DNA from 2 places in the Nocardioides dubius genome. Region 2 is predicted to be linked to the other one. Evidence: riboswitches for the same ligand, from Rfam matches in the RefSeq annotation. Region 2 holds a riboswitch; the other holds the start of a gene.

Region 1 (3,394 bases), on a different contig from region 2:
GGTGAGCGGAGATCGCCGCTGAGGACGACGGAGCCGCGGCTCGGCTCCCCGGCGAGGTGGACCTTCACGGCCGGGTCGATCTGCTCGACGCTGCCGTCGAGGTGGTGCAGCTCGACGGCCGCCTGCTGCTGCTCGTCGGCCAGGGCGCGGGCGAAGCAGGCCTGCGCCACCGGGTCGTGGGTGGCGTCGTAGATCCAGCGCCGGCCCAGGGCGGAGTGCTCCATGGTGGTGATCAGGTGACTCTCGGCGCCGTCCAGAGGCGCACCCCGATAGGTCAGCGGCACCTGGGCGATCAGGTCGCCACGCCGCGCGATCAGCGCCTCCACGCCGACCTCGCCATCGGGATCGTCGAAGCGGTAGCCGCCGATCAGCTCGACCGCGCCGGTACCGCCCCACGGTTGATCGTCGAGCCAGGCAGTGGCGACTTCCAGCTTGCTGGGAGAGATCTCTGCACGATGAAGGACTGCCATGTCGCCAGCCTAGGACGGTGCCCTGAACGGGTTGCCATGCTCTGGGCACAATGGGGGCATGAGCTTCACTGACCTGATGGCGGGCCCCCCGCCCACGAACCTTCCCGTCGACCCGGCGGTCGCCGAGCTGGACGGCGGCGCCGCCCCGGCCGCGGTCGTGCGCAACCACCCGGCCTCGCCGGCTGCCTGGGCCGCGCTGGCCGAGCAGGCCGTCGAGCAGAGCGCCGACGACGTCACCGTCTACGCCTACGCCCGCGTCGGCTACCACCGCAGCCTCGACATGCTGCGCCGCAACGGCTGGAAGGGCCACGGCCCGGTGCCGTGGGAGCACGAGCCCAACCGCGGCTTCCTGACCTGCCTGGCGCTGCTGGCCAAGGCCGCCCGCGCGATCGGCGAGACCGACGAGTGGGAGCGCTGCTCCAGCTTCCTGCGCGAGACCAGCGCCACCGCAGCCGACGAGCTGCTCGCCTGACCCAGCCGCAGGACAGCGGTCGATCACTGTCGCCTGGTGACAGTGATCGACCGCTGTGTGGTGTCGTGACGTCGATGGCCTAGGCTCGGCAGCACATAGACAGGGGAGCCCTCCACATCGGAGAGCTGAGAGTGCGGAACGGCCGCAGACCCTCATGACCTGATCCGGTTAGCACCGGCGAAGGGAGTCGGGAGACACCAGATGAACACGCATTTCCGCCTGCGCACGATCGCGCTCGCAGCCTCGGCCACGCTGGTCCTCGCCAGCTGCTCGCTGCTCGGCTCGGACGACGACTCCGACGGTGACGACGTCCAGCGTGGGGAGTCGCTGAAGGGCACCACGGTGGTGCTGGCCACCCACGAGTCGTTCGCGCTGCCCGAGGGGCTGATCAAGGGCTTCGAGGCCGAGACCGGGATCACCCTCAAGGTGCGTCCCTCCGGCGACGCCGGTGAGCTGACCACCTCGCTGGTGCTCAGCAAGAGCAAGCCGTTCGCCGACGTCGCCTTCGGCGTGGACAACACCTTCGCCACCCGCGCGGTGGGCGAGGGCGTCTTCGCCGAATACCAGCCCACCTTGCCGAACGGTGCCGAGGAGCTCGAGCTCGACGGTGACGCCGCCGACGTGCTGACCCCGATCGACCACGCCTCGGTCTGCGTCAACGTCGACGACGCCTGGTTCGCCGAGAACGACCGGCTCGCCCCGCAGAACCTCGACGACCTGGCCGACCCGGCGTTCAAGGACCTGCTGGTGCTGCCTGGTGCCACCACCTCCAGCCCCGGCCTGGCCTTCCTGCTGGCCACCATCGCCGAGTACGGCGAGGACGGCTGGCAGGGCTACTGGAGCCGACTGATGGAGAACGGCGCGAAGCTGGCCGACGGCTGGACCGAGGCCTATAGCGCCGGGTTCACCGGCGCCGGCAAGGGCGACCGTCCGATCGTGGTCTCCTACGACACGTCCCCGGCGTTCACCATCGACGAGAAGTCCGGCGACTCGACCACCAGTGCGCTGCTCAACACCTGCTTCCGGCAGGTCGAGTACGCCGGGGTGCTGGCCAACGCGAAGAACCCGGCCGCTGCGGAGAAGGTGGTCGACTTCCTGCTCAGCCCCGAGGTCCAGGCGGTGATTCCGGAGAACATGTACGTGTTCCCGGCCGACGGCGACGTCGAGCTTCCCGCCGAGTGGGCGAAGTTCGCCAAGCCGGCCACCGACCCGCTGGCGGTCTCCGCCGACGACATCGACGAGCACCGCCAGGCGTGGCTCACCGAGTGGACGGACCTGGTCACCCGCTAACCGGGAGCAACGATGCCTCGACTGCGCAGAATCGCCGGCCTGGTCGCTCTCGCGGCCGGGCCGGTGCTGGTGCTCGGGGTCTTCTTCGTGCTGCCGGTGAGCGGCATGCTCGGCCTCGGGCTGTGGCCCGACGGTCGGCTCGACCTGGAACCGGCGTGGGAGGCGATCACCCGCGAGCGCACCGCGCGGGTCGCCTGGTTCACACTCGGGGCCGCGGCCAGCGCGACCGTGATCACCCTGCTGCTCGGCATCCCGGCCGCGTACGCGCTCTACCGCCTGGCGATCCCGGGACGACGGATGCTGCGGGCGATCCTGCTGGTGCCGTTCGTGCTGCCCACCGTGGTGGTCGGCGTCGCCTTCGACTCGCTGCTCGCCGCCGACGGCCCGCTCGGCTTCCTCGGCTGGTCCGACGGCCCGCCCGCGATCATCACCGCGATGGTCTTCTTCAACCTGGCCGTCGTGGTGCGCACCGTCGGATCCGCCTGGGAGTCGCTCGACCCCCGTCCCGGCGAGGCGGCAGCCGCCCTCGGCGCGCGGGGATGGCAGGCCTTCTGGGTGGCCACCTTCCCGGCGCTGCGCGGCTCGATCGTCTCGGCCGCCAGCGTGGTCTTCCTCTTCTGTGCCACCGCCTTCGGGGTGGTGCTGGTGCTCGGCGGGATGCGCTACGCCACCCTGGAGACCGAGATCTACCTGCTCACGGTCAACCTCTTCGACCTTCAGGCCGCGGCCGCGCTCTGCCTGCTCCAGTTCGTGATGGTGCTCGGCCTGCTCGCGGTCGCGCACCGGGCCCGTCGCGGCGCCGTCGCCGTGCAACGGGTGACCGCCCGGCCCCGACCGGTGCGTGTCAGCGACCTGCCGGCCCTGCTGACGACTCTGCTCGGCGTGGTGCTGGTGGCCGTGCCGGTGCTCGCCCTGGTGCTCACCTCGCTGCGTGACGACGGCACCTGGAGCCTGGCCAACTACCGCCGCCTGGGCCGCAGCGGCGACCCCGACCTGCCGGTGTCGGTGACCGAGGCGCTGGCCAACTCGCTGCGGATCGCCCTGGATGCCACCTGGATGGCGTTGCTGGTCGGGCTGCTGGTGGCGATCGTGGTCACCCGCCGCTCGTACTCGCCCGCCGAGCGCCGGGTCCGCGGGCTGCTCGACGGCTTCTTCATGCTGC
Region 2 (3,394 bases):
GCCAGCACCACCCGACCGTGCTCGGCACTGTCGGCGGCCCACGGCGCGGGTCCGACCAAAGGCAGGTTGTCGACGGCGGCCGGACGGTCGCGGGCGGTGGCCTCGACGAAGACGGCGCGATCCAGCGCGGGGGCGAGCTCGCGGGCCGCGTGCAGCAGGCGCAGCACTCCCCCGGCGCTGACCTCGGCCGGGGTGTCATGCTCCTCGCTGGTCGCGCCGACCACGATCTCGCCGTCCGCGCGCGGCACCACATAGACCGGCTCGCCGCGCACCCAGCCACGCAGCGTGTGCCGCGGTCCGCCGTCGAGGCGCAGGCGCAGGATCTCCCCGCGCACCCGGCGCACCAGCTGCCGCCAGGGTGGGGGCAGCTCGGCACCGGTGGCGATCACGGTGACCTCGGCCGCCTCCCTGCTCGGCCGTGCCTGCACGGCGATCCGCCTCCGCAGTGCCGCGACGACGGCGCGTGGGTCCACCGACGGCTCCGCGAGCAGGGCCAGCGCGCCGATCACCCGCGCCCCCACCTCGGGCTCGACGCGCCGGAGCTCGGCACGGGTGAGCATCTGCGGCTGCTCGCCCAGGGCGCGCAGCAGCTCGGCATGCCGCTCGACCTGCTGCAGATCGCCGCCGTCACAGCCGACCAGCAGCGTGCCGTGCCGCTCCAGGCTGACCCCGAGCCGGTCCGCCAGCTCGGGCCACAGCCCCAGGCTGGTGCGGTGGTGCGCGAGCAGCGCCGGTTCGTCGTGCCAGACCTCGCTGGCCGGCGTCAGCATCCCCGCCGCAGCGAACGATGCGCCCTGCCCCGGTGCGGGATCCACCACCTCGACGTCGTGGCCGGCGGCGAGCAGCGCCTGAGTGACGCTCAGCCCGATGATCCCAGCGCCGAGCACTCTCACCCGGCTCACCGGACGGCGTCCACCAGCTCCTTCGCGGCCAGGACAGGGTCGGGTTGTCGCCAGATCGAGCCGATCACCGCCACGCCGTGGGCGCCGGCCCGGCGGGCGCTGCGGGCACCGGGTGCGTCGATGCCGCCGATCGCGATCAGGGGCAGGACCCCGCGTGCCGCGGTGATCGCGGCGACGCCCAACGGCGCCGGCAGGCCGGCCTTGGAGTCGCTGTGCGCGACCGGGCCGAAGCCGGCGTAGTCGGCGCCGTCCACCTTGGCCTGGGCGACGTCGTCCAGGCTGCGGCAGGTCGCCCCGATCAGCAGCCCCGGCGCGGCTGCGCGGGCCTGCGCGACGGGCAGGTCGCGCTGGCCGAGGTGGACGCCGTGGGCGCCGGTGCGCAGCGCCACCTCGAGGTGGTCGTTGATCACCACCGTCGCGCGGTCCCCGACCAGGCTGAGCACCTGCAGCGCGAGGTACTCCAGCGACCAGGCGTCGATCTCCTTGTCCCGCAGCTGGAAGCCGGAGACGCCGGCGTCGACGAGCTCCGGCAGCAGGGACAGGTCGTCCCGGCCCGAGACCAGACAGAAGATCCGGGGTAGGGGTGGCGCGATGCGGAGGGTGCCCATGTCGTTCCTTGCTTCCTTCGCCGGAATTACCCGGAGCAGGTTCAACGGTCGGAGCAGCCTCAGCTCCATCTCAGCCCACTGCTGCGGGCTCCCGTGCTGGATGCGCCGTACCCTACCCGACCTTGCGCTTGCGGCGGCTCTCCCCCGGCATCGGCTTGCGCACGACGTTGACGCCGCCCATCAGCGCGAACCCCTTGACCCGCACCACCGGCGAGGCGGCGTCCAGGGTGGCCTCGATCCGGTCCCGGCTCTGGCTGAAGTCGCCCATGATGCCCACGCCGTCGACGACGACCCTGGTGCTCGCGTTGACGATGATGTCGATGCCGCCCATGATCGTGCAGGCCGTGATCTCCACGACCGGCGCAGCGAAGACCGCCTGGCGCAGGTCGAGGTCGACTCCGCCCATCAGCGCGAAGGCGCTGTGGCTGGCGCCGATCTCCCAGACGCCCTTGCGGGTCTGGCCGCCCATGATCGTGAACGACGTGTCATAGCGCGACGCGGCCCCCACCTCGGCGGAGGGCCGGGGCTGCACCTGGCTCGCCGAGACGACGGCCGGCAACTGGGGAGACTGTCCGGGCAGGTCGGCGAGCAGGGGCGTCAGGTCGCCGTAGACCTTGGCGGCGTACGCCGCCTCCAACCGCTCGTCGAGCTCGTCGAAGTCGAGCCGCCCCTCACCGGCCGCCTGGCGCAGCACCTCCGCGACCTGATGGCGGTCGGCGTCCGAGATCCGCAGGCGACTGGGGTCAGGTGCGTCCATGCCTCAGCAGCCTAGTTGACGCCCGGCCCGCCGAGTCGCGCGCTTCCGGCGTCCGCAGGCGCAAGCTCAGCGGGAACAAGCGCAAGCTCGCGCGCTACAAGCGCAAGCTCGGGGGGAACAAGCGCAAGCTCGCGCGCCACAAGCGCAAGCTCGGCGTCAGGCCTGGCGCAGCTGGCGGACGACTGCGATCGCGGCCGCCCGCCCGGCGCGGTTTGCGCCGATGGTGCTGGCCGAAGGACCGAAGCCGACCAGCTGGACCCGTGGGTCGACGGCCGACTGGGTGGGCGTCTGGCCGGCACCGGGAATGGCCTCGAGCCGGATGCCGCCCTCGGGCGAGCGCAGGTGCAACGGCGCGAGATGGGTGACGGCGGCACGGAAGCCGGTCGCCCACAAGATCACGTCGGCCGGCTCGAAGGTGCCGTCGGCCATCCGCACCCCGTCGCGCTCGATCGAGGTGAACATCGGCCGCCGCCGGTAGGCCCCGAGCTCGGCGGCCCGCTGCTCCTGGGGACGCAGGTGCAGCCCGGTCACGCTGACCACGCTCTGCGGCGGCAGGCCGGCCAGCACCCGCTCCTGCACCTTGGCCACCGCGCGGTGGCCCGCCTCGCCGTCGAAGTGGTCGATCCAGACCGGCTCGCGCCGGGTCACCCACAGCGTCTCGGTGAGCGGCGCGATCTCGCCGAGGAACTGCACGGCGCTGGCGCCGCCGCCGACCACCACCACCCGCTTGCCGGCGAAGTGCGCGGCGCCCGGGTAGTCCACGGTGTGCAGCTGCTCGCCGGCGAAGGTCTCCTGACCGGGATAGCGCGGCACGAAGGGCCGGTCCCAGGTGCCGGTGGCATTGACCAGGGTCCGGGTCAGCCAGCTCTGCCCTCCGGCCTCGACACGGAGCAGCTCGCCGTCACTCTCCACCCGGTCGACGCGGACCGGGCGCTGCACCACCAGGCCCTGGGTCCGCTCGTAGTCGGCGAAGTAGGTCGGCACCGCCTCGTTGGCGCGCGAGCGTCCCCGCGGCGGTGCGACCGCGCCGGGAAGGTCGGCCACGCCGTGCACGTCGTCCATGGTGAGCGAGTCCCACCGGTGCTGCCAGGCGCCGCCGGGGGCAGGGTTCGCGTCCAGGACCAGCG

What was found. A riboswitch is a leader RNA that binds a small molecule or an ion and turns the genes downstream of it on or off. The one in region 2 is predicted to bind thiamine pyrophosphate.
Region 1: another riboswitch for thiamine pyrophosphate. It lies ahead of ABD151_RS08455 (thiamine ABC transporter substrate-binding protein); the one in region 2 lies ahead of ABD151_RS20135 (thiamine phosphate synthase).

The regions. Positions count from the first base shown of each region.
Region 1 is NZ_BAAALG010000006.1:223,697-227,090, reverse strand. It holds gene ABD151_RS08465 (CG0192-related protein) at 1-470, opposite strand, end outside; gene ABD151_RS08460 (DUF3151 domain-containing protein) at 529-942, shown strand; TPP riboswitch at 1,034-1,145, shown strand; gene ABD151_RS08455 (thiamine ABC transporter substrate-binding protein) at 1,144-2,232, shown strand; gene ABD151_RS08450 (ABC transporter permease) at 2,245-3,394, shown strand, end outside.
Region 2 is NZ_BAAALG010000017.1:55,623-59,016, reverse strand. It holds gene ABD151_RS20140 (FAD-dependent oxidoreductase) at 1-902, opposite strand, end outside; gene ABD151_RS20135 (thiamine phosphate synthase) at 899-1,510, opposite strand; TPP riboswitch at 1,506-1,615, opposite strand; gene ABD151_RS20130 (DUF1707 SHOCT-like domain-containing protein) at 1,623-2,267, opposite strand; gene ABD151_RS20125 (FAD-dependent oxidoreductase) at 2,424-3,394, opposite strand, start outside.